DNA from 3 places in the Clostridium sp. CM041 genome. Region 1 is predicted to be linked to each of the others. Evidence: riboswitches for the same ligand, from Rfam matches in the RefSeq annotation. Region 1 holds a riboswitch; each other region holds the start of a gene.

Region 1 (10,608 bases):
AATTATTTTTGGACTGTTCGCAGTCGGGATTGTTTTCCACTTAATCGGTTTAATGTAATATTTTTTACTCGGCCTGGGCTTTTTAGCCTGGGCTTTTGTTTAAACATAAAGCAGTTAAAGTAAAGTGAAAAAAACAATTTTTAGAATATAATGAAAGAAATTTTAAAGGTATTCAAAAATTCCCACGAAGATTTAAAAGATAGCTATTAATTAATAGAAACAAATGTGTGTATAAATAGAAAAGAGGTAGATCGTATGGTTCAATCACTCAATACAAAGGTAGATCTAGTAATTGATGCAACAGCTTTTACGGGTTTTGCAGATTATGGGAAAATTATGATCGGAGACAAAGGTTTTGAGTTTTATAGTTCTCGTGATTCTCGCAAATATATTCAAATTCCTTGGGAAGAGGTCGAATATGTCATTGCGTCCGTATTGCTAAAAGGAAAGTGGATTCCACGATATGCGATCCAAACGAAGAAAAATGTTACCTACACTTTTTCTTCAAAAGAAGCAAAAAAAGTACTTCGTGCTGTTCGAAAATATATTGAGCCAAATCATATGCTTAATTCGTTAAGTTTTTTTGATGTGGTTAAACGAGCGGTGCAATGGAGATTTAAGAAGAGTTGATCAACTAAAAAATTTTATCATGTGTATATTTAGGTAAAAATAAAGCAGGGATAGGGATAGCAGTGCGGCAACGCAGGTGATGATTTAACTAATTGGCAGTTTTTAATTTACTGTACAAATATTTATAATTAATGGTAAAATGATATTTGTCGTTTATTTGTACTTTAGGTTAAATATAGATGATAATCATCACATTAAAGGAAGTGTAACAAAGGATGAAATCAAAAAAAAGAAGTATAGTCATTGCATTAATGGTGTCAATGTTCCTTGCAGCTGTAGAGGGAACAGTTGTGACTACTGCAATACCAACAATAGTTAAAGAGCTAAATGGGTTTGAACTTATAAGTTGGGTTTTCTCTGCTTATTTATTGACAACAGCTATTTCTACACCAATATACGGGAAATTAGCTGATTTATATGGAAGAAAAAACATTCTTTCTATTGGAATAATAATTTTTTTAATTGGGAGCTGTCTTTGTGGGTTATCACAAAACATGTATCAGCTTATAGCTTTTCGTGCAGTTCAAGGAATGGGAGCAGGAGCAATATTTACAGTTACTTATACTATATTGGGTGACATTTTTACTGTTTACGAAAGACCAAAGATCCAAGGATGGTTAAGTACAGTATGGGGGATAGCAAGTTTAGCTGGTCCTTTTTTAGGGGGATTTTTAATAGACAATTTCTCATGGCATTGGATTTTCTTTATAAACCTACCTTTTGGAATAATATCTATAGTGATTTTACAAAAAAACCTAATTGAAACTTTTGAGAAAAAGAAACATAAGATAGATTATGTAGGTGCTTTATTATTTTCAGTTGCAATTATAACGTTTTTACTGGGTAGCTTAGCCGGTGGAAGAAATAATATTATAATAGCTTTAGTAATTACAAGTGTAGTGTTGATTGTGTTTTATTATGTGGAAAAAAGAGCGGATGAGCCTATTATACCTTTTGAAATTTTCACAAAAAGCAGCACCATTGTAAATATAATAACATTTTTAGCCGCAGGGATTTTAATAGGAATAGAGGTTTATTTACCTATATATATGCAAAATGTTTTAGGATTTAGTCCTACAGTTGCTGGAGTGTCTATGGCACCTATGTCTATTGCTTGGTTCTTATCTTCATTTGTTTTGTCTAAAGCTATCCCTAAATATGGTGGAAGAATAGTGATTGGCGTATCTACTCTAATTTTGCTTATTAGTTGTGTGTTTTTGTCTACTTTAAGTAGTGAATCTCTATTAGTATCAGTTATAGTTTATGGGTTCATTATGGGCTTTGGATTTGGAGGAGCTTTTACTACATTAACAATAATGGTACAAGAGTCAGTGGGATATAACAAAAGAGGAGCAGCAACAGCTTCGAATTCCCTAGTGCGTACACTAGGTCAAACTATAGGAGTAAGTGTTTTTGGAATTATATTAAATATGAATATAATTAAATATTTCAATAATATAGGAAGAAAGGGAATAGAACCTAACAATTTGTATTCCAAGGCAACTTTGAGTAGTGGAGTAAGTTTGCACCAGATAAAGCAAGCTTTAAATTCAGGACTTCATGAAGTATTTATAATATTTATCATAATTGCTTTAGTATCATTGATACTTTCTTTTATATTCGACTCAAAATTAAAAAATAATTCATGTGAACAATAAGTTATTTAATTAATTTGTTTTCAATTTGTTTATCTTTAATTTTTTTATTCATAAAATTTTCTAGTAGGGTCTTTATTAAGGCTATAGTGGGAACTCCAAGTAACATTCCTAAAACACCAAAAAAACCTCCACCAAGAACAATTCCTAGTATTATAAGTAGTGGACTAATTCCAACCTTATCTCCAATAATCTTTGGAGATATGAACCACCCATCAATATTACTTAAGGTTGTAATAAATAGTACCAACTGAACACATTTCATTGGGCTAAAGAATATTGTTATTATAACAGCGGGAACCATTCCTATAATATTTCCAAAATAGGGAATCATATTTGTTACCCCTATTACTAAACTAAAAGGTAAAGCGTAAGGTATTTTTAATATCGTAAATCCTATAAAAGTAATAATACCAAAAATAATAGAGTCAATCATTTTCCCAACAAAATATTTCTTAAAAGTAGTATTAACTATTTTAAAAAAATTAATTATTTTAATAGCAACAATTTCATTTAAAACAGAATAAATAAATTTTTTAAGATTAAAAATAATAGATTCTTTATCAATCAAGAAGTAAATTGAAATTACGATTCCAGACATTAATTTCATAAAAAAAGAACCTAAACCCATTAGGTAATCAATTATAAGTTGAAAACCGGGGCTAAAATATGCAGATACATCCTTGTTAAAAGTACTAAGGTAACTATCTAAGTAAGAAGTAGCATCAAATTTGTTTAGTAGTTCATTTTTAGATAAAAAATTGGTAGACCATTTATACGCTTTATTTGCAAAGTGAGGGATATTATTAAATAAATCAACGGAGCTTTTAATAATATTAGGAGTAACTAAAGTGATTATAAAAATTATTATGCCTATAAATATTGTGTAAATTATGCATATGCTATAAATTCTTTTCATTTTTGTTCTATTTTCAATAAACACCATAAGTGGGTTAAGTAAATAAGCTATAACGAAACCCCAAATAAAATAAGTAAGCAAAGAAAAAAAATTATTTAATACTGAACCTATATTTTCAACGTTATTTACTATTCTATAAAGTACAAGAGTAATTATAATAATAGGGACAAGTTGTATATATGGTATCTTTTTATATTTAATCAATGCAATTCCTCCGATCAATATTTAGCGCGCTTATTATAAAATTAATGTAGTATTATGTAATTGTAATATTGTAGATTAGAAGAAGATGATTGTAGCTTATTTAATTATATCATTCTTAAAACAATTTATTAATATTCATTTTAAAAAAATAACGACATATTGCGTAATAATAGTAGGTTACAGAAACAGGTAACACGCCTTACAATTTCTGTTTGCAAACATGTGCGATAATGTGCTATAATATAGTTATATTTAATACTAATGTTATCTTTTAGGTAGTGATGCTGATTTTTTTTATTTATTTGTATAAATAATGGATATAACATGGAAATTCAATAAATGTATTTATGAAAACATGAAAGACAGCAGGGTAATTCATGTTGTCTTTTAATGTTTGTAATTATATACATTGAATTTTCAGATACTTGTAATTAAAAAGATCATATCATTTTAAAGTTCAACACAAATTTTAGTGAAAATTAGTAGTGGTAACATATGTACATAAAATAATAAACAGAAAGGCTTTATAAGCCAAGAGGAGCGAATTATTATGGAAGAAATGATTTTAGATGCATTTGAAAGAATTCCGACAAATAAAAAATTTGTAGAGGAAGGTTTTATTGCAGGTGTTATGTATGGCGATGGCGTTAAGGAAGCAACTTCTATGAAGGTTCAAGACGTAGACCTAATAAAAGTTCTAAGAAAACATGGTCCTAATGCTAAAATATGGATTAAATACGGAGAAGATAAGAAATTTGGATTTATAAAAGAAGTTCAAAGACATCCTGTAACAGCAAAGATTAATCACGTAGACGTACAACTTGTTTCTAAAGATCGTGAAATAAAAATGCAATTACCTATTTCTTTCAAGGGAGAAGAGAATGTAGCAGCCAATCTACTTGAGTTGAAGATTTATAAAGCTGAGATAGATGTTGTTGGAAGCATGGGTATATTACCTGATGGAATAAGTATTGATATATCACAAAAAATACTTGGAGATACAATTACAATAAAGGACTTTGATTTAAATAATCAAATAAAAGTTACTGATGATGAAAATCAAATTTACGCAGCTATAGCACAAATGAAAGAAGAAGTGACTGAAGAAGTTACAGCTGAAGCAGTTGTTGCTGAAACTGAAGCTAAATAATAAAATAGTAATTATATAATAATAAAAGGATGAACATGAAAAGTTCATCCTTTTATCTATTATGGATAAAATTTAAAATGTTTTGATGATGAGGTAAGAAAAAGAATATAAGTAAATAGATACTTATTATTGTGAGTAAAATTAGGAGGCTAAAGAATGGCAAATATATTGAGATATTCAAAAAAACAATTAGATAGAACATTAAAAGATTTCGGAAAGAGAGAAAATATAGGTTCTAATGACACATCCGAGTGGATAAGACTAATAAACGATTTTATATATGAATTTGAACTAAAGTCTGAAGTTAATGAAGTAGATAAACTTTCTATAACAACTAGCAAAGAAGAACAAGTGGTAATTGAAAAAATGATGTATGCACTAGAAGGTACAAAAACTTCTTTGAATTACATTTTTGATGGTAATATTACTTATATAGAAGAATAGGTTATTATAACAATAAAATAAATATTAAAGGAAGCCATTTAATTAAATGGCTTCCTTTAAAAAGTTCATATCATCGAAAAATTATTAAATGGAATCTAAAGAACATATAAATAAAAGTTTATTTTGAACTAGTACCTTTATTTGCATAGGATTGATTATTTAGCTTTTTTGTCTCTTCTAAAGCAGCATCACTATTGCTACTACTCATATTAGACATACCAGCACTTGATAGATTATTTAATTGTTTTGTTTCTTCTAAAGTAGAGTCACTAGTGCTGATAGACATATTTGACATAGTAGAATTTGAAACACCACTAGTACCTTTATTTGAAGCTGATTCATTATTCAATTGAATTGTTTCTTGTAGAGTAGAATCACTAGTGCTACTTGACATACCAGCATTTGAGTAAGAGCTTGAACCTCCATTAGCAGCTGATTGTTTATTTAATTTTTTTGTTTCTTCTAAATTGTTATTCATAAGTATCTCTCCCTTCTAATATAAAAATTACACTGTTATCCAGCACAGTATATAGTTTACCCATTTTATCTTAAAATATAGATGAAAATATTGAGAATTTTTACTTGAAAATTTTAAGATTATAAAAAATTCAAGATCTTATTATATATTGTAGCAGCGGCGATGTGATATTTAAAAAATAAATCTAAATAGTGAAGTTTATAAGTTATATTGCAATAAATATAATAATCAGTTATACTAAATATAATGATATTTTAACGTATTTTTTTATTTATTAATGTGTAAACGATTCAATAAGACTAATTTCAAAAAGGAGTTTTGCTAAAATGGCTAAATATATAATGGCACTTGATCAAGGTACAACCAGTTCAAGGTGTATTCTATTCAATGAAAAGGGACTTATTGTAACGTCCGCTCAAAAAGAATTTACTCAGATTTTCCCAAAAGGAGGGTGGGTAGAACATGACCCAATGGAGATATGGTCAAGTCAAATTAGCGTTGCAACAGAAGCGATGGCTGAAGTTAAGGCTACGGCGTCTGATATAGCAGCAATAGGTATTACAAATCAAAGAGAAACTACTGTAGTTTGGGATAGACGAACGGGAGTTCCAGTATACAATGCAATTGTATGGCAATGTAGAAGAACTGCTGAGACTTGTGATGAATTAACACAAAAAGGATTTGATAAAATTGTTAGAGCTAAAACTGGATTGATTTTAGACGCTTATTTTTCTGGAACAAAAATAAAATGGATATTGGACAATGTAGAAGGCGCTAGAGCGGAAGCTGAAGCAGGAAATTTATTGTTTGGTAATATAGATACTTGGTTAATTTGGAATTTAACAAAAGGAAAAACATATGTAACAGACTATTCTAATGCTTCAAGAACAATGCTATTTAATATTCATGAACTTACATGGGATGACGAAATTTTAAAAACATTGAACATACCAAAATCAATGCTTCCAGAAGTTAAACCTTCAAGTTGTGTATATGGAAACACTGATATTTCATTGTTTGGAGGGGAAATTCCAATTGCTGGAGCGGCTGGAGACCAACAAGCCGCATTATTTGGACAAACTTGCTATTCACCAGGAACAGCTAAAAATACATATGGGACAGGCTGCTTCATGCTTATGAATACGGGAGACAAAGCAATTCAATCTAAACAGGGATTACTTACAACGATTGCTTGGGGAATAGATGGAAAAGTAGAGTATGCTCTTGAGGGTAGTGTATTTATAGCTGGAGCTGCTATACAATGGTTAAGAGATGAGCTACGTATGATTGACAATGCTGCTGATTGCGAAGAATATGCTAATGCGGTAGAAGATACAAATGGAGTATATGTAGTTCCGGCTTTTGTTGGACTTGGAGCACCATATTGGGATCCTTATGCAAGAGGAACAATTGTAGGTCTTACAAGGGGAGCAAAGAAAGAACATTTAATAAGAGCAACCCTCGAAGCACTTGCTTACCAAACGCATGATGTTTTAAAAGCAATGCAAGAAGATTCTGGAATTATACTTACAGAACTTAAAGTAGATGGAGGAGCTTGCAATAACAATTTCTTAATGCAGTTTCAATCTGATATTTTAAACGTTCAAGTAGACAGACCAGAGGTTACTGAAACTACAGCACTCGGTGCGGCTTATCTTGCAGGGCTAGCAGTAGGATATTGGAAGAGCAAAGATGAAGTATCAAAGCATTGGTCAATATCAAGAAGTTTCAAACCTATTATGACCGAGGAAAAAAGAAAAGAATTACTTCATGGATGGCATATAGCTGTTAAAAGATCAGGCATAAAACTTGAATAGTAGTAACGAAATATTAATTGTTAATAATAATTAGTTATGCTATTATTAACACATGAAATATAAAAGAATAACCTAACACAGGGGAGTTGGATAGGCCAACTGAGAAAAAGAACTTTAATTCTTTGACCCTATAACCTGATCTGGATAATGCCAGCGTAGGAAGTTGTTTATTGGTGTATTATATATGTATATATTTTTATATATCAAGATGATTTAAACACGAATCCTATGGGTTTGTGTTTTTTTGTTTTATAAATAAAATGGATGAATAGCGCCGCAGGTGATGATTCAACATTTAAAAAATAATTATTTTAGGAGGGAATTGATATGAAAAAAGTTTTAACTATAGCAGGTTCTGACAGCTCAGGAGGAGCAGGTGTACAGGCAGATTTAAAAAGCTTAAGTGCGAGTGGCGTATATGGGATGAGTGTAATTACAGCGGTAACAGCACAAAATACTATGGGAGTTTTTGCAGTGCAAGACTTGGGCGAAGAAATCATCAAGGCACAAATTGATGCTATTTTTACAGACATAGTTGTAGATGCGGTTAAAATTGGTATGGTTTCTGTAATCTCAACTATTGATGTGATAAGTGAGAAATTAAAACAATACAAGCCTAAAAACGTAGTACTCGATCCCGTAATGATCTCAAAAAGCGGTTATTCACTGTTAAAGCCAGAGTCAAAAACGGCTTTGGTTAAAAAATTAATTCCACTAGCGTCAATTATTACACCTAATGTTCCAGAGGCTGAAGAAATTTTAAAAGAAGTAAATTCAGATATTACGAGCATTGAAACAGTAGTAGATATGGAAAATGCAGCAAAAGAAATGTACAAGCTAGGATGCAAAAATGTGCTTTTAAAGGGAGGACATATGAAGGGGGAGGCCGTAGATGTATTTTATGATGGAAGTGAAATTATACATTTTACTTCTGAGAGAATAAATACAAAAAATACTCATGGAACTGGATGTACTTTGTCTTCAGCTATAGCTGCAAATTTGGCGCTTGGCTATAGCATGAAGGATTCAATAAAAAATTCAAAGCAGTATATAACAACGGCTATAAAGCATTCTTTAGATATTGGGCATGGGGTGGGACCTACAAATCATTTCTATGAATTATATAAAAAAGCAGGGATGGCAAATGATTAAGGATAGTGAAAAACTGGGTTTTTAGCAGCGAGTTATGCAAAGTTAATAACACAAAGTTTAAGGGGATTCAATAATGTATTAGTATGTATCATATTTTAGCAGTAGATATTACTTTATAAAACGTGATTTATTACTTGGAGCTACAATGCCCGTTATGATTATTACAGGATTTATATAAACAATAATTTGGAGGATGATGTCAAAATGGAAATTAATAAGAAAATAATTAAATTACTAAACAATTTAAGAGAAAAAACCCCATTGGTGCACCAAATAACAAATTATGTTACCGTTAATGATTGTGCCAATATTACACTAGCAATAGGTGGGTCACCGGTTATGGCGGAGGATATTCATGAAGTTCGCGAGATGGTATCACTTGCATCTTCACTTGTTATAAATATAGGAACATTAAATAGTGTAATTATAGAGGCTATGATTGAGGCAGGAAAGATGGCAAATGAATTAAACATACCTGTTATCTTAGATCCTGTCGGAGTAGGTGCAACAACTTATAGAACAGAAACTTGCAAAAGAATTATAAATGAAGTGAAATTAGCAGTTATTAGAGGGAATTTATCCGAAATAAAAACAATTTACGGAATTAAAACTATAACAAGAGGTGTAGATGCTAGTGAGAGTTTTTCTGTAGACAGTGATGAGTTTACAAGAGAGAAAGAAATGGCAAGGAATTTTGCTGTTAAATTTAATACGGTAGTAGTTATAACAGGTGCTGTAGACATTATATCGGATGGTAAGACTCTTTACACCGCATCAAACGGTCATAAAATAATGTCTAGGGTTACAGGTACAGGATGTATGTGTACTTCCGTTATTGGTTGTTATTTAGGCGCTGGAGATAATAATTTAATAGCAGCACTCGCAGGAATTGTTTCAATGGGTATTGCAGGAGAAACAGCTTATGAAAGATTAGATAAAAATAGCGAAGGATCAGGAACATTTAAAGTTAAAATGCTAGATGCTATTTACAATTTATCTGAAGATCTAATAATGGAAAGGAGCAAAATAAATGAAGAATAATGTGAATTATAGCCTTTATCTCGTTACAGATAGAGATGTATTGGTGGATTTAGATATATTTGCAGCAGTGGAGGAAGCAATAAAAGGCGGGGTTACATTAGTCCAGCTTAGAGAAAAGAGATTAAGTACTTTAGAGTTTTATAATATTGCAGTGAAAATAAAAATTATTACAGATAAATATAAGATTCCCCTAATAATAAACGATAGAATTGATATTGCACAGGCCATAGATGCAGCGGGGGTACACATAGGTCAAAGTGATATGCCAGCGACTATTGCGAGAAGTATAATAGGAGATAATAAGATGCTAGGGGTTTCTACTGCAACACTTAAGGAAGCACAAAGGGCAGAAAAACAAGGAGCAGATTATGTGGGTGTTGGAGCGATGTTTCCTACAACTACTAAAGATGATGCAAGTGCAGTTTCTGTATTAAGTTTAAAAGAAATAAAAGAAAAAATTTCTATCCCTGTAGTTGCTATTGGTGGAATTAATGAAAAAAATGTAAATTTATTAAAGATAGCAAATATTGATGGAATAGCTGTTGTTTCAGATATTCTCGGGAAAAAATCTGTAAGGTCATCAGCACAAAAGCTATGTTCTTCCATAAAGCAGAAATAATAGTGGGGGGGATTTATAATGTTTATCAAGCCGACTGGATTCGAAAAGAACCTATCTGGAAACGAGGTAGATAAGGTAATCTATTCAAATATTCCAGGATTAAAGGAAGAAATGCTTTGCATGAACTATTGGACAAAATTGAGTGGCATGAATAAAGATATTATGAATGTACAGGAGATTGAAGCATACAACAAGAGTAGTTTAACAACTGTTGGATCAATTGTGGACTTAGAAAATTACGAAGAATCCTTTAGCATGCAAGAATTAATAAACAAGATAAATACTATTAGTTCTATGCCAAAATCTGAAAGATTCCATGAGGATGGGAAATTAGTAGTTCAAGAATATTATAATAAGTTAATAAAGAATTGCAATATTGAAAAATTAATGGACTTATTGGATATCAAATATGCAATAACCATTAGAAAGACTGTGATGAGGACATTCCCAACCTATGATAAAATATTTAAAACTGGAGATAACTATGAATTTGACAGAT
Region 2 (10,608 bases), 350 kb from region 1:
CCTATTTCTACTCCATATTTTTCCATTTCTACAAGCTGTTTCGAAGTCATATAGTTAGGACTTTTATCAATACTACCAGTAATAACAAAAATTGTTGCTTTAAAATTATACTTTTTCAAAACAGGGAACATATCCGTATAATTATCTTCATAACCATCATCAAAAGTAAGAACTATGGATTTTTCAGGTATTGGTATATCCTTAATAAGATATTCATATAAATTTGTAAGTGTAATAGTATAATAACCATTATCTTTTAAATATTTTAGTTGCTCCTCAAATCTTTTAACAGGAAGACGAATAGGATTATCTTTTTCGTAGTCAATTGAATGGTACATTAAAACTGGAACACTCTTTCCTGAAGCCTTCATAACAGCAGTCTTGTCAAAAGCGGGTATCGAAGAGGTTTGAGCGGGTTCAGCCGGTTTAATGGGTTCAACTGCAGTTGCTGGTTTAACTGGGGCAGTTTTTTTTATTGTAGCAGTCTTCGATCTTGAACATCCCGAAAGAGACATTAAAATAATGAGTGTAAATATTAAAAATATTTTTTTTCTCATAATAACCTCCTTGTATGTATTTTTTCGAAACACATATTATTTTTTAATCTTCATCATCTAATACAAAACCCCTTAATAATAAATTCTCTGAGTATTTTGTAACCCTAATGCTAAATTGATCACCTTACATTTATTAACTTTATACCATCCAGATTATAAAATCAATCTTTTCCGGTATTTTCTTTATTTTAATTTGTAAATATCTAAAACAGGTTGTAAAATATAATATACTTCTATATAATTAAATTATAATAATAATATATGTGCTAGGGGTGCCTAATGGCTGAGATATGAATATTTAATTCATTGACCCTTATACCTGATCTGGATAATACCAGCGGAGGAAAGCGGTTATGATGTATAAGTACATTAACTATATTCCTTTTTTGAATATAGTTTTTTTGTTTTTGCCATAATACTTCTGTAGCACAATACATGGAGGCTATAAAAATGACTTTTGCCGAAAGAATCGCTGAAATTACAAAAACCCCCATTGCTCTTTTTGCACTATTAGGAGTTTTGTTATTAATCTATGCAGTTTTGAAAGTTAGGAAAATTAAATTTACTACGCAGATGATAACTTTAATTGGTATATCTCTTGCATTATCTACTGTATTGCAGTTTATTACAATTCTAAAATTACCACAAGGTGGTAGCATTACTGCTGGAAGTATGGTTCCAATCATACTTGTATCTTTATTTTATGGTCCTGAAGTTGGTTTTTTAACAGGTTTTTTATTTGGAATTATTAATTTTTTAGTAGCGCCCTTCGCACTCCATCCAGTGCAAGTACTATTTGATTATCCGCTTCCTTTTATGGCTATTGGAATAGTTGGTTACTTTAGATCACGTGATACCAAGGTCATACTTATTGGCGTAGTCGTAGCAATGCTAGCTAGATTTACATGCCATTTTATATCTGGAGTAGTGTTCTTCGGAAGCTATGCTCCAAAAGGAACATCTGTTTATTTATACTCCCTTTTATATAACGGTTCATACCTAAGTGTGGAAACCATTATTACCTGTGTAATTATTGGGCTTCTACCTTTAAAACGATTATCAAAGTTAGTTATAACCAAAGCTCTAGATTAACAACAAAATATATCTACTGCCTACTTCAGGTTTTTCTTCAACCAAAATTATATTAATACATTATTCTGTTCATCATGAAGTTTACTGTATTATATTTAATGCTACGTAATATTAATATTACGTAGCATTAAATATAATAACTTTGAAATTACTATCAATCATTTCTTAACTCTAGCCCACTAAAATGGTCAATTCTGTTAGATTATGTTTTAATCATTCTTTTAGATGAAAGAATACCCATAATACATAAACCAATTATAAAATAAAAGATATAATTATAATTCGCAAGGATATCCATTAGAAGTCCAGAAGCCAATACCCCGATAATGGCTCCTATACCATATGCCGTAAACACAACACCATAATTCTCACTATAATGTTTCGTTCCATACATATCAAGAGTTGAAGTAGGCGCTATAGCTAACCATCCTCCAAGATTAAACCAAAATATCGAAAACGCTATACTAAATAATACTAAACTGCCTTCATTTGCCACTAGCATTAATAATGCTGCGATAATAATTAGTGCGTAAGAAATTAGCATGGCATTTTTAGACGAGTACTTATCCGTAATCAAGCCAAATATAGGTCTACCTATTCCATTAAAAACTGCAAATACGATCATTAATAAGGCTACTGTTTTTGGGGATAGCTTAATGAGTTCTACACCAACGTTACTTGTCATTCCAATTAACATTAGTCCAATCATTGATCCAATCATAAAATTTACATATAACCCTTTAAAGTTTTTTGATTTAATCATTTTAGCAGTATTCGTACCATTCATATGAATTTTTGTGCTTGAAGTTGTTTCAAGACTTTTACTTTCCACATCAGACGGATATCTAAATGGATACGAAAGCAAAGGTATTATTACCCCAAAAGATACACCTAATATTAGGAAAGCTTTTGTTATTCCATAACTTTCTATTAAATTTCTTGCAAGTGGAGCTGTTATAAGTGGTGACAACCCAAATCCTATTAATACAATGCCTACTACTAAGCCTTTTTTTTCTGGAAACCATTTTGCTACTACCGTCATCGGAGCTCCATATGCTATGCCTACGCCAGCGCCAATTATTACCCCATATGTTATAGTTAAAATGTATATATTTGGTGCATATGCAGATAATATCCATCCTAATGCTACAAGAAGTGCACCCATAGAAATAACCATTCTTGGACTGTATTTCTCTAAATATTTTCCAGTTATAAACATAAAAAATGAATAAGCTGCTAAAGAAACCATGTAAGGAAAGCCACTTTGAGTAGATCCTATATTAAAAGCCTTTTCAATTGGAATCCTAAAAACACTCCATGAGTATACAGTGCCTAAGCACATCATAATTATAATTCCCAAAATCACATATATCCACCTTTGCTTAAATTTCATATTATCATCCCCTTCGTTTTTTATAATACTCCTTTAAAATTAAAATCAATAAAAAAGCCAATAACAAAAACTCCTCACTCAGAGTTATTGTTATTGGCTTACCCCTTGACTGGTCATTTACCCTTCAGTGCGTCTTCCATGATTATTTTATTAATCGTTCTTCAATATCTTGGTCTACAATTATAGCTATAATTTTTTCACCTGTTTTGGTACTCACATCAGAATAAGTACTTACTATATTAACATCAATTATAGATTTTATAGTTTCTTCCAAATTTTCTCTTGCATTCTCAAACAAAGCAATATTCAGTCTTTTAATTAAATCGACGCCTTCCTTGCTTTGAGCCAAACTTTTTTCTGATTTACTTAAAAATCCTTTAAGTCTTACTATTATTAAATCCTGAAATATGATTGTCCGAATTTTTTCTGGGCCTCTACCCATGTGTTCAATCTCAAATTTACTAATTGCTTCGCTTAATTTCGCTTCAATTTGTCCTTTTGTCATTGAGCTCCTCCATAAATCATCATAAATAGAATCAGAGTCTTGATATAATAAATAATTTTAGCATATCAATTGATAATTGTAAATAATAATATTTAAGGTTGTAGTTTGTTACTTTATCATCCTTTGCTAAGATTCAAATTTCCTAATCAAATTTATTTCCGCTCTAACAGGTGGTTTAGAATCACTTTTGCCTCGCACGTTCACTTTATCTTCGCAAATATTCAGTTCTCTTGCTATAATAGCCTTAACTCTAGGTTTACAAAAATTCCCTTGGCAAGTTCCCATTCCTGCTCTTGTACGTCTTTTAATCGCATCTATAGAGTTAATTGGTATATTTCTATGAAGCGCATCTATAATCTCTGCCTCTGTAACCTGCTCACATCTGCATATAATATTTTTTGATTTATCTTCATGATTAACTTCTCCATCAAAACTATTATCTTTTTTTACTATTATTCCTTTTCTATAAGGATTAAAATTATTATTCTTCACAAGATTCATTCCTGAATTCTTAAGTATTTCTACCACCATCTCAGCAATTGCTGGCGATGATGTAAGCCCCGGAGAATCTATCCCAGCCACATTAATAAATCTTTTAACTCTGCTTTCCTCAATGATAAAATCCCCCGTACTGCTACTAGCTCTTATCCCTGAAAAAGTAGTTAATGCGCCTCTCACATTAAAATCAGGTATGGACTTTCTAGCCGCCATAATGACATCTTTTAAAGTTTCAGCGGTAGTTGACACATCATCTCCATTACTCACTTCTTCTGCATTAGGTCCTATCATAAAATTGCCATGATATGTGGTAGTTACTAATATCCCTTTCCCTTTATCTGTAGGCACTTGAAAAATAACAGTATTCACAAGGTGCCCTTGATCTTTTCCCATTAAAATATATTGGCCTCTCTTTGGTGTTATTTTAAAATCATCGATCCCTACCATGTTAGATATATTATCACTATGCAAACCCGCAGCATTTATAATATATCTTGCTTTAATATCCTCCTTGTTAGTATGTACAATAAACTTATCTTCTAATTTTTCTATAGATATTACTTCATTTTCAAGCTTAAGTTCAACGCCATTAGTTATAGCATTTTCTACTAACGCAATTGTAAATTCATAAGGAGACGCTACCCCTACGCTTTTAGCATATAGTGCTACCTTTACTTCACTATTTAAGTGTGGCTCTATTCCTTTTAGTCTCGCTCCTCTTATCACCTCTAAATCATTACAGTCTAATTTTATACCATTTTCATAAAGCTCAGTAATTTTTTTCTCGTCACCTTCATTAAATCCAATCACTAAAGCTCCTGTTTGTCTGTATCCAAAATTTAATTCTTCCTCAACACTTCTATACATTTTGTTTCCTTTTCCGCATAATCGCCCTTTTAATGTACCGTACTTTGCAGCATATCCACCATGAACTATTCCACTATTTGCTTTTGATGCTTTCGTTGCAACGTCATCTTCTTTTTCTAAAACGCCTATTTTTAGATTATATCTTGAAAGTTCCCTTGCTATCGCTGCACCTACTACTCCTGCTCCTATAATAATTACATCATACATAAATATCACCCCTCAACATATTATTAATATTTAAAACCTTTTAATATTTAATCTTTGTTAATATCTATTATAATATAATTATTTACATTATAATAGATATTTTCAATAAAATCGTTTTCTTATTTATTAGTTTTCGCCGTGTATGTTGTTTATAAAAATAAATGCGATGTAATTTTATAGTTGCTGAGCTATTAAATAAATTTTACTTAATGCGAGAACGCAAAAAGCATGTATCAATTACTTTGACACATACCTTTACTGTATTTTATGATTATGGTTATGTTTAAATGTTAATTTGTTAATTTGTAATATCAGAAACGGAAATCTCGCTTCCCTTCCTTAAGTTCTTTTAAATGCTCTATTGCAATTGTACGAACCTTTTCATTTTTTATATTAGGAATCTCATTTTCAATTACCATCTCGCCCTTTTTTTTGGTATCAAGTGAAGCATAATCCTCCAAATATTCTTTAAGTGTCATTAGTGCGTTCGGCTGACAACAGTTTCCAATTTGACCTGATTTCACAAGGCTCATGAAACGATCACCTGTACGCCCTTCTCTATAACAGGCGGTACAAAAGCTTGGAATATACCCAAATTCCAAAAGCCAGTTTACAATTTCATCTAATTTACGCGTATCTGTTACTTCAAATTGCTTCGAGTTATCTTCTTCCGTTTCCTTCTGCGCATATCCACCAACACTGGTACATGAGCCTCCACTTACCTGAGATATACCCAGTTCCAGCACACGCTCACGCGTTATTTTCGATTCACGAGTGGATACAATCATGCCAGTGTATGGAACAGCGATACGAATAATAGCCACAATTTTTTCGAACATCTCATCCGATATTGAATTTGAAAACGCATTTGGGTCAATATCATCAGCAGGGCATATTCGAGGAACACTAATTGTATGTGGACCCACACCCATGGCTGCCTCTAAATGCTCTGCATGCATGAGTAGTCCAACAAAGTCATAACGGTACATATTTAAACCGAATAAAACTCCGATCCCCACATCATCAATACCAGCCTCCATGGCACGATCCATAGCCTGCGTATGATATTCATAGTTGTGCTTTGGTCCTGTTGGGTGCAACTCCTCATAATTTTTTTTGTTATACGTTTCCTGGAAAAGTATGTAGGTACCGATGCCCGCATCCTTAAGTTTCTTATATTCTTCCACTGTAGTTGCAGCAATATTGACATTGACACGGCGGATATCTCCATTTTTATGCTTAATACTATAAATGGTCTTTATACTTTCAAGGATATATTCAATTGGATTGTTCACAGGGTCTTCTCCTGATTCTAAAGCCAATCGCTTATGTCCCATATCCTGAAGTGCTTTGACCTCTTGTGCTATTTCTTCTTGCGTAAGTTTTTTACGGGATATTGTTTTATTTTTAGCGTGATATGGACAATACACACAACCATTTACGCAATAGTTCGAAAGATATAGTGGAGCAAAAATAACAATACGATTGCCATAAAACTTCTGCTTAATCTCTTTTGCCAGTTTGAACATTTTTTCTTTTTCATCTTCCAAATCACATTCGAGAAGTACTGCAGCCTCCCTGTGTGTTAGGCCCTTACAGTCTTTTGCACGTTCTATCAGGCTATCAATTAGCTCACGATTTCTTTTGTTTTCTCGAGCATAAGAAATGGTAGATAGAATTTCACCGTCATCAATAAACTCAGTTGCATTTTTAGACTTATTATCATACATAGCATAAACCCCTTTTTAATATTTATTATTTATAAATGGTCAAACTCTTATAGACCTTGATTTAATCATTCGTTTACTGCTTTGCTATAGGTGGCGCCTTGGAATAAATCGTTTTGGTGTTTACATTTGGTAGCATTCCAAGCTTACCTGACAGGGCGCTGATAACATCATTCGGCGCATCCACAACGATACTTATTACCGAAATATGGCGTTTCAGATAGGGTACTCCCATTCTTCCTACTATGTATTCTCTATATTCGTGGAGAATAGAGTTAAGCTTTGGAGCAGCATCTGTGTTTTCAACGATAATTCCAATTAGAGCAATTCTTGTTTCCATTGGCAACCTCCTTTCTTTTAAACAATAAAAAAAACCCTGCACCCGAAAAGGCACAAGGATAGTACGTCGAAACCAAAGGTACAACCAATAAAGATATGTTCTTTGGAGCATTCCAACTATTCTCTCGCCTTCTCATTCGGGACGAACCCTCGTGCATTCAGAACGATAACTTTGTTAATTTAAAATCAATCTAACCGTACCACTCCTGATAGTAAAAAGCAATACAACAATTTATTTACTTATTTTTAACTGCCCATCTGATTCCTTTTTCAATATATTCATTCCAAAAATCCCACGTATGGCTACCAGGACTTTCTACATATGTTACATCTATATTTTCTGAAATTAAAAAATCACGGTATTTATGATTTACATCTAACAAAAAATCGTTTGTACCGCACGCCATATATATTTTAGGAATTAGAGCATTTTTCTTCTTCAACTTAATAATAAGTGCCTCTGGGTCTTTATCACTATCCAAAAGTTGATTCAGATCACCAAATACTCTAGTATAAAATTTATAGTCACGAACTTCGTCCTTAAAATCACTAGAAGCTCCAGCAATATTGTATGTAACTATAGCAGAAGATAATGCAATGATACGGCTAAAGTTGTCAGAATATTTTAATCCATTTCGAATTGCTCCATATCCACCCATAGATAACCCACCTATAAATGTATCTTCCCTTTTCCTTGATAACGGAAATATCCTGCGTGTAAATTCCACTAAATCATTTCCAACGAACTCACCAAACAATTCGCCTTTATCAACATCGTCTAAATAAAAATTATTTTCTCCAGAGGGCATAAACACTGCGATATTGTGTCTTAAAGATAGTTCCTCAATTTTACTACTACAAACCCAATCAGTGTAATTTCCAGCTAACCCATGCAAGAGATACAGCGCTTTCATTGGTTTTTTCTTAATTATTTCTTCCTCCTGTATTTCTATTGTATCAATTGGTATAAGAGCATTGAAAGTAACATCTCTTTTTAAGGCTTTCGAAGCAAAGCTCACTTGTAAAAATGCCATTTTTCATTCCCTCCTCTAAGGTATTTTTAGTATTAGTATAATACTAATTAAATAATACTAAAATTGAAATCTATTAACTATAGTTACTATTTAGTCACAAACCAAATTAGCTCCATTTGTCTAAATTATTTGAGCTAAAGTTACTTAATTTGGGAATTCAGATGAGAGACATTATTTCTCTCTTAAATCAAGATGTTAATCACCTATATCCTTGGCAACCACCTTTAGTTATTAGCTTGATTATCTTTTTCTCATAAAGCAGACCACCTCTTAACATAAAAGCATATACACTTTAAATCACAACTGCTCCCTAAGTGTTCTACATCATTCTCCTTTATCATTATGATACCAATGCCAACTAACATTAAATATAGTACTCGGTAGCAATATTATTAAAAATCCAGTAAAATTATATAAATTATAAGTACTAATAATAAGACCACATACAAATACTATTATAGACACTATCACATAATATTCTTTATCTAGTTTCATACCCATCCCCCCTGTAATATATTTTACAAAAATGGTTGAAACCATAAATAATCAACAGTTCCAACCATTCTTTATGATATATATAATTTAAATATATTAAATATTAAGTTCAATTTGTTCCTCTGCTTGTCCTGATTGCAGATTTGGTTATACCGGATTTAATGTAAAAAGTACATCCCCAGCTTTTACTTCTTTACCTTCTAATGCATTTACATTGACTACTGCTCCAGATACAGCCACCATAATTTGCGACTTATTTTCTGTAGTCACTATTCCTTCTTCATTTTTATCCACAAAAACCGTGTAGCTGTCACCTTTTAATTTCATATCATTCTCAAAAGCGAATAGTCCTAATTTTGAATAAGCATACTGAAGATTTTCTTCTTTTTCAGTAAATCTTGCAAACAAGCAATTTGTTACCCTTATTTGATTCTTTAATTCATAGGGTTTTTCTATATTATGGATTTAATTTTTTAGCTGTATCATAAGCTTTATTGTTATTTTAGCCTGTCCATTTTCATCACCCTCCACAAATGAGTAATTAATCATTGGACCCACTTCAGAATTCCCCTTTGACTTTATATAACTATCCATCATATATGTAATCTAATTGTAAATAACTGGCTTAGCGTTGTAAGTTTACGCCTTGCTAGCACTACCCATTATAGGAATTCAATATTTTTTGAAATGGAAACTTGGAAAAGATGAAAAATAATATAAGAGGATTAAGAAAACAACTTGGATTTAGACAGGAGGACATAGCAACTACGCTTGGTGTTACAAGGCAAACCGTTAATGCGATTGAATGAAAAGTATAATCCTACTCTGGAATTAGCTATGAACCTTGCTAAACTATTAAACACTACGATAGAAAAATTATTTATACTTGAAAGTTAAAAAGAAAAATAAATCTAATATAAAAAACAAATGTAATTATTTATTAGACAAAAAACTACGTGATTACAGCCTATAAAGTAAAATAATTACATTTACGGGAGCGTAGGGCGTGTAAATTATTTTGTGTATACTCTTTCTATAGGCAAAAAATTAATCTATTATTTTTTTGTAAAATAATGCTATTTAAAGTCGATTAAAGTTTTTTATCTATAATCACTATACAGTATATTATTGCCCCAATGTTTTGCCTATCCCGCCAAAAGGTATATTAGGGGACAAAATATATTATTAATATGTATTTTGGGTGTTTTGAAAGTTACACAATGTATTTGTGTAACTTTCACTTTCCTTATTCATCAACACTTTCACATGTTTTGTATAGAAAGCATAAATTGAATGTTACTTAATACATAACAATTGATATTGTTATGTAACCTAAGTTCTACTTTGACTTTAACTCATCCACCTCATGCTAATATACCTTTTTGGCGGGTAAGTCAAAAATACCCCATTAGGGTATACTTGGTGAAATATATTGTATTTTTTAAATAAAGTGCTTAAAAAACCACATTTTGGAAATATCATCCACGATGTGGCTCATTTTTGCACGTATGTCTGCTGTACCCGCTTTCAAGTGGATAGAACGCTAATAACCGTCTTTTTGCTGCTTTTGAACATATCATACCACCCTATCTTGAGTTTAATCTTACTAATTATAATTTCTCTTTAACTTTGTTAAATCTAAGTGCTATTTTTCTATCTGTACGTATTGTTGGATATAGTAATAAAAACCCACCAAACGTAGCTATAGATTCAAGCAAAGAACCGATTCCAAAAAATCCGAATGCAGCTATTAAAACTATTATATATCCAAGAGATGCGTATAATGCATCTCTAACAAAAATTCTCTTTGCTAAAGATTTATCTAAATAAAATAAATAACACTTTCTATAATTAGTAATTAAAAACCATACAAACACATAAATTGAAATAAATA
Region 3 (10,608 bases), 1.1 Mb from region 1:
TATTTAATATTGTTGAAAAAGAAAATCCTGATGGGGTTATACTTCAATTTGGAGGTCAGACTGCTATTAAACTCGCTAAATTCTTAAAGGAAAAAAATATACCTATATATGGAACTAAGCCTGAGCAAATGGACGTAGCTGAGGATAGAGAAAAATTCGATGCACTTTTGGAAGAGCTAAATATAAATAGACCAAAGGGAAAAGCTGTTTGGAATTTAAAACAAGGATTAGAAGAGGCTGAAAGCATAGGTTATCCGGTTTTGGTTAGGCCGTCGTATGTATTAGGTGGACGAGGAATGGAAATAACTTATTCGGAAAAAGAACTGGAGCATTATTTAAAGAATGCATTTGAGAAAGATAATAAAAATCCTGTTTTAATAGATAGGTATTTATTGGGTAGAGAAATAGAAGTCGATGCTATTTGTGACGGTGAGGAAATATTAATACCGGGCATTATGGAACACTTAGAGAGAGCTGGAGTTCACTCTGGAGACAGTATTACAATATATCCAAGTCGAAATATATCATATGATATAAAAGAAAAGATATTAGAATACACTAAGAAGTTAGCAATAGGACTCGAAGTGATAGGCATGATTAATATTCAATTTATAGAATTTAAAAGTGAATTGTATATAATAGAGGCTAATCCAAGAGCTAGCCGAACGGTTCCGTACATTAGTAAGGTTAGCAAAGTACCAATTGTAGAGCTTGCCACAAGAGTAATGTTAGGAGAAAAATTAAAAAATTTAGGGTATGGTAATGGAGTTTATAAAGAGGCGGAGTTGGTGTCAGTTAAGGTTCCGGTATTTTCAACTCAAAAACTTCCGGAGGTAGAGGTATGCCTTGGGCCAGAAATGAGATCCACAGGAGAGGTGCTGGGAATAGGAAGAAATTTTGAAGAAGCTCTATATAAAGGGTTTGTAGCGTCTGGAATGAAGGTTGAAAAAGAAAAAGGAGTTATCTTGGCAACGATAAATCCGCAGGATTACGAAGAATTTTTGCATATTGCAAAGGTGTTTAATGAATTGAATTATAAATTTATAGCGACGAAAGGTACGGCTAAGTTATTGAGAAATAATGGAATTGATGCCTTAGATGTTAAAAAAATTACGGATGGAGCCCCTAATATCATTGATGTGATAAAGAAAAGGCAGGTTGACTTAGTGATAAATACACCTACTAAGGGAAATGATTTGAAAACAGATGGGTTTAGAATTAGAAGAACAGCTATAGAAAATAACATTGCTGTTATTACTTCATTAGATACTGCGAAGGCTTTAGTAGAGATTATGAAGAAAAATATTGTGAGTGTAAATTTAGAGGTATTTAATATTGCGGATTAGTAGATTTTATTAAAAAAATATTGAATTATAAATTAAAACTGCCCTTAGCTTATGATTAAGCTAAGGGTAGTTTTAAACCTCATCTTGGTTTGCTTTATGTATAAATATTATAATAAATGAATAATTAATAAGAGAAAAGCATTGCATTAATATAAAAAACCATATATAATAAATAAAAACAAGCCAGCAACATCAATAACAGAAGCTATAAAATACCAAGAAGAAAAAAACGTAAGAAGATACACTGTGCATAAAAAAGTGTATAAATATTCACAAAGCTATTATAGTATATTATAACGGGGAGTGGTACAAATGAAAAAAATAATGTCAATTATATTAACGATTTCTATGTCGGGTGTATTACTTGTGGGATGTGGGCAAAAACAGGAAAAACTTAATTCGCTAGAAGCGGTTAAGACGGCGGGCAAATTAACTATAGGATTAGATGATTCTTATCCACCAATGGAGTTTAGAGATTCTAAAAATAATTTAGTAGGCTTTGATGTAGATTTGGGTAATGAAGTAGCGAAAAAATTAGGTGTAAAAGCAGAATATACTTCTAATGACTTTAATGGAATGGTTTTAGCGCTTTCCTCATCAAAATTTAATATTATACTCTCAGCTATGAGTATTACAGATGAAAGAAAAAAGAGTATAGATTTTTCAGACACTTATGTAATGGGTGGTCAGGTTGCGGCTATAAAACAGGGGAATACAAAAATAAAAAGCATAGCAGATTTAAAAGGTAAAATAGTGGCTTGTCAGCTGGGATCTACAGGAGACGCTGCAGCTTCTGTAATGACAGGGTTAAAAGAAGTTAAAAAATATGACAAAATAACAGAAGCTTTTCAGGAATTGTCAATTGGAAGAGTAGATGCGGTAGTTATGGATGCTCAAGTTGGTGGATATTATGTAGCAAAAAAGCCGGGTCAATATGAGGTCTTAACAGAAAAAATTAGTGAAGAACCTATGGGAATTGGATTTAAGAAAGAGGATAAAGAATTAAAAGCAGCGGTGCAAAAGGCACTTAATGAACTAAAAGCTGATGGAACTCTTTCTAAGCTTTCGATGAAATGGTTCGGATTTGACGTATATAAGAAATAGCTAGGGGGATAAGAATGGATATAAATGTTTTAAAAGAAATGTTTCCTGTGTTATTAAAAGGAAGTATATTGACTATAGAATTAACTATAATATCGGTGGTATTTGGAACTTTAATAGGGATAGTTACAGCATTACTTAAATTATCAAAAAACAAACTGATGGTTGGTGTAGCGGGATTTTATACATGGATATTTAGAGGGACACCTATGCTTCTTCAATTAATTGCTTTTTATTATGTGTTGCCATTTTTAGGTGTTCAGCTTTCTCCCTTCCTAACTGCAATAATAGGACTTAGTTTGAATTCAGGGGCTTACATGGCAGAAATAATAAGAGGTGGAATACTTTCAGTAGACAAAGGACAGTTTGAAGCTTGCAAGTCATTAGGGTTTACTTATTTGGATACTATGAAAAGAGTAATACTACCTCAAACATTTAAAATAATTATCCCGTCAGTTGGTAATGAGTTTATAACAATGCTTAAGGATACATCTTTAGTGTCAACTATTACTATGTCGGAAGTTATGAGAAAAGCACAGATTTTATCTGCATCAACTTTTAGACCAATGGAAGCTTTTTTTATAGCAGGATGTTTGTATCTTTTAATGACAACAATTTTCACTACAGTTTTTTCGCATTATGAAAAAAAACTGTCAGTATATTAATAGAGGTGAGAAGAAATGTATATGATAGAAACTAAAAATTTAACTAAAAAATTTGGCTCGTTAACAGTATTTGAAAATTTAAATGTAACAGTTAAAAAAGGAGAAGTGCTAGTTATAATAGGACCTTCTGGTTCAGGAAAAAGCACATTTTTAAGGTGTTTAAATCATCTTGAGCAGCCTAATATGGGAGAAGTTTTCATTGAAGGAGAAAAGCTGGATGTTAAAAATAAAAAGCATATGAGAAACAACATTGAAAAAGTAGGAATGGTATTCCAAAACTTTAATTTGTTCCATCATATGACTGTACTACAAAATGTTATAGAGGCTCCAATTACCGTTAAGAATGAAAATAGAGAAGAAGTATTAAAGAGAGCGGAGGGAATTATAGAGAAGGTAGGTCTTAGAGAAAAAGTAGATGATTATCCGTCGAAGTTATCGGGAGGACAAAAACAGAGAGTGGCTATAGCGAGAGCTTTAGCTATGAGACCTGACATAATACTCTTTGATGAACCTACATCATCTTTAGATCCGGAGCTTGTTGGAGAGGTGTTAGGAGTAATGAAGGGCCTTGCAAAAGAAGGAATGACTATGGTTGTCGTAACTCATGAAATGGGGTTTGCTCAGGAAGTGGCAGATAGGGTGATTTTCATGGATGGAGGAAAAATAGTAGAAGAGGGAACACCAAAAGAAATTTTTAATAATCCTAAAGAGCAACGAACTAAGGAATTTTTAAATAATATACTTTAGAGTAGCACCTATGTAATAACTAATATTCAGTTTCAAATTAATAAATATAATTATTTAGCAAAAATTATTAAAATATAAAATATATTAAAACATAAAAGAACAAAATCGAAGGGGGATATTAAAATGAAAGAAAAAGTAGTTTTAGCGTATTCAGGAGGATTAGATACCTCTATAATAATAACTTGGATTAAGGAAAACTATGATATGGACGTTGTAGCAGCTTGCATTAATATTGGTCAAGAAGATGATATGAAGGCAATTGAGAAAAAGGCTATAAGTTCAGGCGCGCAAAAAATATATATTGAGAATGTAACAGCTGAATTCATAAAAGATTACGTATTTAAAGGAGTTAAAGCAAATGCTGCATATGAAGGAACATATTTATTGGGTACAGCATTTGCAAGACCATTAATAGCTAAAAAGCTTGTTGAAATCGCTCATAAAGAAGGGGCAAAATATATATGTCACGGATGTACTGGGAAAGGAAATGATCAAGTTAGATTTGAAGTTGGGATAACAGCCATTGATCCTTCTATAAAGGTTATTGCTCCTTGGAGAATTTGGGATATAAAATCAAGAGAAGATGCTATAGATTATGCTAATGATAGAGGCATAGAAATATCAGTTACCAAGGAAAAAATCTATTCAGTAGATCAGAACTTGTGGCATGCAAGTCATGAAGGCGGAGATATTGAAGAATTAAATAATGAGCATAAAAGAGATATGTATCTTATGGTTACACCTCCAGAAAAAGCTAAAGATGAACCTACTTATGTAGAGATATATTTTGAAAAGGGAATTGCGACCAAAATTGACGGAATTGAACTTGAGCCAATTGATATTGTTTCAACATTAAATAAAATTGGTGGAGAAAATGGAATTGGAGTTATAGATATAGTCGAGAATAGACTTGTGGGGATGAAATCAAGAGGAATATATGAGACTCCTGGTGGTACTGTACTTTATGCAGCACACAAAGAACTAGAGGAAATAACTTTAGACAAGGATACACTCCACTTTAAATACTTAGTATCACAAAAATATGGGGAATTAGTATATAATGGACTTTGGTTTAGCGCTATGAGAGAAGCCCTTGATGCATTTGTGGATAAGACTCAAGAAACAGTAACAGGGACGGTTAAACTAAAACTTTATAAGGGAAACATCATGTCAGCAGGTAAAGAATCACCTAATGCTCTTTATGACGCGGGTATATCTTCGTTTGGAGCAAGTGATTTATATGATCATAAGGATGCAGAAGGATTTATAAACTTATTTTCATTGCCAAGCAAAATTAAAGCATATAAAAATTTAAACAATAGCTATGAAAAATTATAAAATTTACGAAGGAAGAGCGGGTGATATATATGAAACTTTGGGGTGGAAGATTTAAGGAAAAAGAAAGCAAGCTTATGGAGGACTTTAATAGTTCTCTAAGCTTTGATAAAAGATTATATTATGAAGATATTATGGGTAGCATAGCCCATGTTAAAATGCTTGCTAAATGTAGTATTTTAACAAATGAGGAAAGTGTGACTATAGTTAATGGTCTGAATTCTATTCTTTCGGATATTCAAGAAGGCAAACTTAAAATTGAAGGTGATTATGAAGATATTCACAGTTTTATGGAAATACAGCTTACAAAACTTGTAGGGGATGTAGGTAAAAAACTCCATACAGCTAGGAGCCGAAATGATCAGGTTGCAGTAGATATGAGATTATATTCAAAATACAAAGCATTGGATGTTATTGATAATTTAGATGTTATTTTAAGCACTATTGAAAAAGTTGGGAATGATAATGCGGTTATAATGCCAGGGTATACACATATGCAAAGAGCGCAGGTAGTAACATTTAAACAGCACATTATGGCGTACTTTAATATGTTAAGTCGCGATAAGAAAAGGATTATAAGCGCTACAGAGATTATGGATGAAAATCCTCTTGGATGCTGTGCACTGGCGGGAACAACATATGATACAGACAGGAAGTTTACAACAAGCGAACTAGGGTTTAAAAAACCTACAGATAATTTTATGGATGGAGTAAGTGATAGAGATTATTTATTAGAACTTTTATCCGGTTTTTCTATAATAATGATGCATCTTAGTAGATTAAGTGAGGAGTTCATTTTATGGAGTACTAAAGAATTTAATTTCATTGAAATTAGCGATGAATTCTCCACAGGCAGTAGTATAATGCCACAGAAAAGAAATCCAGATGCAGCAGAATTAATAAGAGGGAAAACTGGAAGAGTATATGGAGATTTAATGAGTCTGCTTACCACTATGAAAGGAATACCACTTGCCTATAATAAAGATATGCAAGAAGATAAAGAACCTTTCTTTGATGCAGTTGACACAGTTTTAAAATGCTTAAAGGTTATGAATGAAATGTTAAGTACTTTAAAAATCAAAAAAGATAATATGTATAACGCAGTTAAAAGAGGTTTTCTAAATGCTACGGAAGCTGCAGATTATCTTGTAAGCAAGGGGGCAGCCTTTAGAGATGCTCATGGAGTTATAGGCGCTATAGTTATAAATTGTGAAAAAAAACATAAGGCTATAGAAGATTTAAGTTTAGAAGAACTTAAAAGTTTTAGCGATTTATTTCAAAATGATGTGTATGAATTTATAGAATATGAAAAGACTTTAAGCCGCGGTATAAAAAAAGAAATGTAAAGGCCGCCTTAGAGGTGGCAGAATACACCCTTTAAATATAAGGCACGTAACAGGTAAATCCCCACCTGTTACGTGCTTTTTAGTAGATAAAGCTACTATAGTAGATAAAGCTACTATAGTAGATAAAGCTACTTTAGTAGATAAAGCTACTTTAGTAGATAATTAATAGTTGAAATCTATAAGGCACTTTTTAATGCCATCTTCAGTTTTAGGCATAACAATATCATAATGCTTCAATTTACTATTACTTATTCGTAAGTCCCTTGGATGTTCTTTGTATTTTTCGGTATCTTTTTCTAAATAATTACCTACTTTATGATTTAAGCCAATTTCTTTTAATATGAGCAAAGCTATATCATAAGTGCTTAAGTTATTTTCGCTTCCAGTGTGATAAGTTCCGTATGGAAGAGTAAAAATCTTATCAAAATTTGCTATTATATCATAAACATAGGTCATTCCTCTAAATTCATTTGAGGGTAATTTCATTTTTTTATCATTTAAAATAGCAGATACAACATTCCATAGTATATTAGAATTTACCCTGCAGTTTTTTTCTGGAAATCCAAATAACCAAGTAAGTCTTAAAATCCATAGTTCATCAATAATTCCTTTTAATTCGTTTTCAGCTTCAAGTTTATGTTTCCCATAAATGGTATTTGGAGTTGGGGTGTGATTTTCATTATATGGTCCTGATTCGATATTGCCGTTAAAAATTTGTTCAGAACTTAAATATATTAATTTAGATTTTGTTAAACTACAGGCTTTAGCAATGTTAATTGAACCTTTTACATTTATTTCATAAGATAGTTCTGGGTTTCGTTCACACAAACCTGTATCAGCAATAGCAGCGGTATGAATCACGTAATCAGGTTTGAATTTCTGTATAATTTCTAAGGCTTTACTCTCGTCTGTTATATCTAACTCTGCATGTCCTAATGGGATTATTTCGTATTTATCTTTATAATATGTGTAATATCTTGATGCTAAGAAACCATTAGAGCCGGTTAATAATACTTTTTTCATTGAACTCACCTCGTTTTTTTCTTCATAATTATAATATCACATAATTTGAACTGTGGCTAAATTTATGGACTAAGAAAAAAATGCCTAAGCTTAAAAACAATAATAATTATTATTAAGCTTAGCGCACTTTTAAATTCTTAGTATTATTCAATAAATAAATGTAAGGTGGTGTATATATGAATAAAAAGATTTAGTGGTTTTAGCAACGATTATTATTTAAAGGAATTACTTCTAAAGATTCTATGCTTTTTATAATTATCTTCCCAATTTTTAAGAAATTCTTTTGCGCAAACTTCGCCAGAATTATATAACTCCATAATTTTTTTATTCCCAATATTAAAATCTGTGGTTTTAATATCAAGGGTATCGATTTTTACAGTACGCAAGAAATCCATTTCTCTTATATGAATACCATCTTGTGCTTCTAACATAGTCTCAATAATTGAGCTAGTAAAATTTAAGATATTTGTGATTTTATGTTCTCGTATTTCTTTGTTCCCTCCGAGTTTAAAACCGATGGTTGGCCAGAGAGGAACACCATTCACATCAAAAATCCAAACTGGGTAATTGCTTAAAACACCACCATCAAGAATGAGAGACTTTTTATTAGTCTTTATATTATATAAGTTTACAGGGTGGAAAAAATAGGGGATAGATATACTCATTCTTATTGTTTTCCTGAAATGTTTTTCCATTGATATCCATTATCCTCAAATGTTTTTAAGGCACCTACAAGACCGATGCCCTTAACTCCGCCACCTTCAAACACAATATCTGCAAATCTTTTATTGTTGTATATATTCATATATACCACCCCTTTATGAGTAATATATGAATAAAAATATCTTCATGTCATATATTTAAAAAATAATATTAGTTACACTTTTTTTTGTTAAAAGAATATAATATATTACAACCATTTTATAAAAGAGGCAATGTATGAAAAAGTTAGAAGAATTCACGCCTTGTCAATTAGCCACATTAGCAACAGTAATAGGGGTTATAATTGCTGGAAAACTTAATGTTAATCAACAAAATGTAATAGGTAATTTTTTAACGGGTTTGGCCCAAAGTATTTTGATAATTGCAGCTCAGTCTCAAAATCTTGAATCGCAGGATGGCAATCAATCTGGAGATAATGGAAACAGTAATTCTAAGGGCGATAACAAGGATTTACAAAAACAGATAGATGAACTAAAGGAATATATTAAAAAGTTTGAAGATAATATGGATTGTTAAGAAAAACGCACTGAATAAAAGATGCGTTTTTTATGGTTTGACATTATAAGAATTTTTAGGTAGTATATACGTGTAAAGTAATTTAATATTAAAAACTAGGGGAGTCAATATTTTTGTCTGAGAGGAAACAGTTAAGTTTCGACCCTTATAACCTGAATTGGATAATGCCAGCGGAGGGAAAATATAATTTGCATTTAGGTTAAAATAAGAATATATAAATGGTGCAAAGTTATTTGATTATAGAACCCTTCGCTTAAAAATGAGCAAAGGGTTTATTTTACTTTAACAATATTCTAAGGGGGAATTGAAATGTCAGTTGTAAATGTGAGTCTTCAAGTTATACCAGTGGTTGCGGAAGAAAAAATTTACCAAGTAGTAGATAAGGTTATAGAATATATTCAATCTAGTGGAGTAAAATATGAGGTAGGACCAATGGAAACCACTATGGAAGGTGAAATGGATGAGCTTTTAGATATAGTAAAAAAGGCCCAGGAAATTTGTGTAGTTCATGGAGCAAGTAGGGTTGTTTCTATAGTGAAAATCGATTATAAAGCTGAAGGCGTGACTATGAATGAAAAAACATATAAGTATAGAAAATAAACTTATTCCTATAGTTTTTCAATTAATAATTCTTTTTATATGGCAGATAGCTGTAGAAAAATGGAAGGTTCCGCAATACATATTGCCTTCGCCAAAAGATATTATTAGTACCTTGGTGAATATAGTTCCAAGCATTACTAAGCATATTTATGCGACTTTATATGAAGCCTTGATTGGATTCGCAATATCAATTTTGATTGCGTTAATTTTAGCCATCTTAATGGATAATGTGAAAATCATTAAAAAATGCATATATCCAATTTTAGTAGTATCTCAAACCGTTCCAATTATTGCTCTAGCACCACTTTTCATAATATGGTTTGGTTTTGGAATATTACCTAAGATTATTGTAGTAGTGTTAGTGTGCTTTTTCCCTATAGTTGTTAGTTTGATTGACGGATTAGAATCAGTAGACGCGGATATGGTAAACCTTTTAAAGACTATGGGAGCTAGTAAGTTTCAAATTTTCACCATGGTGAAGCTGCCATCCTCTACTGTAAATTTTTTTTCGGGCCTTAGAATAGCGGCAACCTATAGCATTATGGGGGCAGTTATTGGAGAATGGCTTGGAGGGGATAAGGGTCTTGGGGTATATATGATTAGAGCTAAAAATTCATATGCACTTGATAAAGTTTTTGCAGTAATTATAATTATTGTAATATTAAGCATGGGACTATTTGGACTCTTATACTTAATACAATATTTTTTTACTCCTTGGACTAGAAATAAAGCAGATAACAATGACTAAATTTATATAGGACATATTATTTTATTTGGAGGTAAAATCATGCTAAAGAAAGTAATTTCATTATTATTAACAGTTTCAATGACTACAGTTTTATTTGTGGGTTGTGCTGCAAAAAAAGAAGATGTAAAGAAGGAAAAAACTTTAAAAAAGGTTACTGTTATTTTAGATTGGATACCAAACACTAATCATACTGGATTATATGTATCGAAAGATAATGGATATTTTAAAGAAGAAGGACTTGACGTGGAAATTATTCAACCAGCGCAGGGAAGTACTGCAAGTTTAATTGCAGCGGGCAAAGGAGATTTTGGCGTAAGCTATCAAGAAGATGTAACTTATGCTAGAACTGCTAAAGATCCACTTCCAATAAAAGCTATAGCCACTATTATTCAGCATAATACTTCTGGGTTTGCATCGCCTAAGGAAAAAAATATTAAATCTCCTAAGGATTTTGAAGG

Evidence for each region. A riboswitch is a leader RNA that binds a small molecule or an ion and turns the genes downstream of it on or off. The one in region 1 is predicted to bind thiamine pyrophosphate.
Region 2: linked by a shared signal. The riboswitch ahead of thiT (energy-coupled thiamine transporter ThiT) and the one ahead of thiD (bifunctional hydroxymethylpyrimidine kinase/phosphomethylpyrimidine kinase) in region 1 are both predicted to bind thiamine pyrophosphate.
Region 3: linked by a shared signal. The riboswitch ahead of ACWJJT_RS01630 (thiamine-binding protein) and the one ahead of thiD (bifunctional hydroxymethylpyrimidine kinase/phosphomethylpyrimidine kinase) in region 1 are both predicted to bind thiamine pyrophosphate.

What each region holds. Positions count from the first base shown of each region.
Region 1 covers NZ_CM143648.1:1,432,205-1,442,812, reverse strand. The annotation lists gene ACWJJT_RS06810 (PTS system mannose/fructose/sorbose family transporter subunit IID) at 1-58, shown strand, start outside; gene ACWJJT_RS06805 (DUF956 family protein) at 256-630, shown strand; gene ACWJJT_RS06800 (MDR family MFS transporter) at 846-2,288, shown strand; gene ACWJJT_RS06795 (AI-2E family transporter) at 2,290-3,408, opposite strand; gene ACWJJT_RS06790 (50S ribosomal protein L25) at 3,959-4,558, shown strand; gene ACWJJT_RS06785 (hypothetical protein) at 4,715-5,002, shown strand; gene ACWJJT_RS06780 (hypothetical protein) at 5,121-5,480, opposite strand; gene glpK (glycerol kinase GlpK) at 5,807-7,297, shown strand; TPP riboswitch at 7,367-7,477, shown strand; gene thiD (bifunctional hydroxymethylpyrimidine kinase/phosphomethylpyrimidine kinase) at 7,625-8,449, shown strand; gene thiM (hydroxyethylthiazole kinase) at 8,654-9,490, shown strand; gene thiE (thiamine phosphate synthase) at 9,480-10,109, shown strand; gene ACWJJT_RS06755 (C40 family peptidase) at 10,128-10,608, shown strand, end outside.
Region 2 covers NZ_CM143648.1:1,779,261-1,789,868, forward strand. The annotation lists gene ACWJJT_RS08295 (polysaccharide deacetylase family protein) at 1-557, opposite strand, end outside; TPP riboswitch at 816-920, shown strand; gene thiT (energy-coupled thiamine transporter ThiT) at 1,008-1,649, shown strand; gene ACWJJT_RS08305 (L-lactate MFS transporter) at 1,852-3,042, opposite strand; gene ACWJJT_RS08310 (Na-translocating system protein MpsC family protein) at 3,185-3,547, opposite strand; gene ACWJJT_RS08315 (FAD-dependent oxidoreductase) at 3,674-5,119, opposite strand; gene hydG ([FeFe] hydrogenase H-cluster radical SAM maturase HydG) at 5,431-6,849, opposite strand; gene ACWJJT_RS08325 (TM1266 family iron-only hydrogenase system putative regulator) at 6,923-7,186, opposite strand; gene ACWJJT_RS08330 (alpha/beta hydrolase) at 7,422-8,219, opposite strand; gene ACWJJT_RS08335 (hypothetical protein) at 8,544-8,714, opposite strand; gene ACWJJT_RS08340 (hypothetical protein) at 8,862-9,122, opposite strand; partial or broken gene ACWJJT_RS08345 (helix-turn-helix transcriptional regulator) at 9,419-9,611, shown strand; gene ACWJJT_RS08350 (hypothetical protein) at 10,325-10,608, opposite strand, start outside.
Region 3 covers NZ_CM143648.1:316,167-326,774, forward strand. The annotation lists gene carB (carbamoyl-phosphate synthase large subunit) at 1-1,346, shown strand, start outside; gene ACWJJT_RS01585 (ABC transporter substrate-binding protein) at 1,659-2,450, shown strand; gene ACWJJT_RS01590 (amino acid ABC transporter permease) at 2,465-3,112, shown strand; gene ACWJJT_RS01595 (amino acid ABC transporter ATP-binding protein) at 3,128-3,859, shown strand; gene ACWJJT_RS01600 (argininosuccinate synthase) at 3,983-5,197, shown strand; gene argH (argininosuccinate lyase) at 5,227-6,540, shown strand; gene ACWJJT_RS01610 (SDR family oxidoreductase) at 6,703-7,563, opposite strand; gene ACWJJT_RS01615 (patatin-like phospholipase family protein) at 7,776-8,228, opposite strand; gene ACWJJT_RS01620 (hypothetical protein) at 8,231-8,368, opposite strand; gene ACWJJT_RS01625 (hypothetical protein) at 8,503-8,802, shown strand; TPP riboswitch at 8,890-8,999, shown strand; gene ACWJJT_RS01630 (thiamine-binding protein) at 9,112-9,402, shown strand; gene ACWJJT_RS01635 (ABC transporter permease) at 9,374-10,150, shown strand; gene ACWJJT_RS01640 (ABC transporter substrate-binding protein) at 10,190-10,608, shown strand, end outside.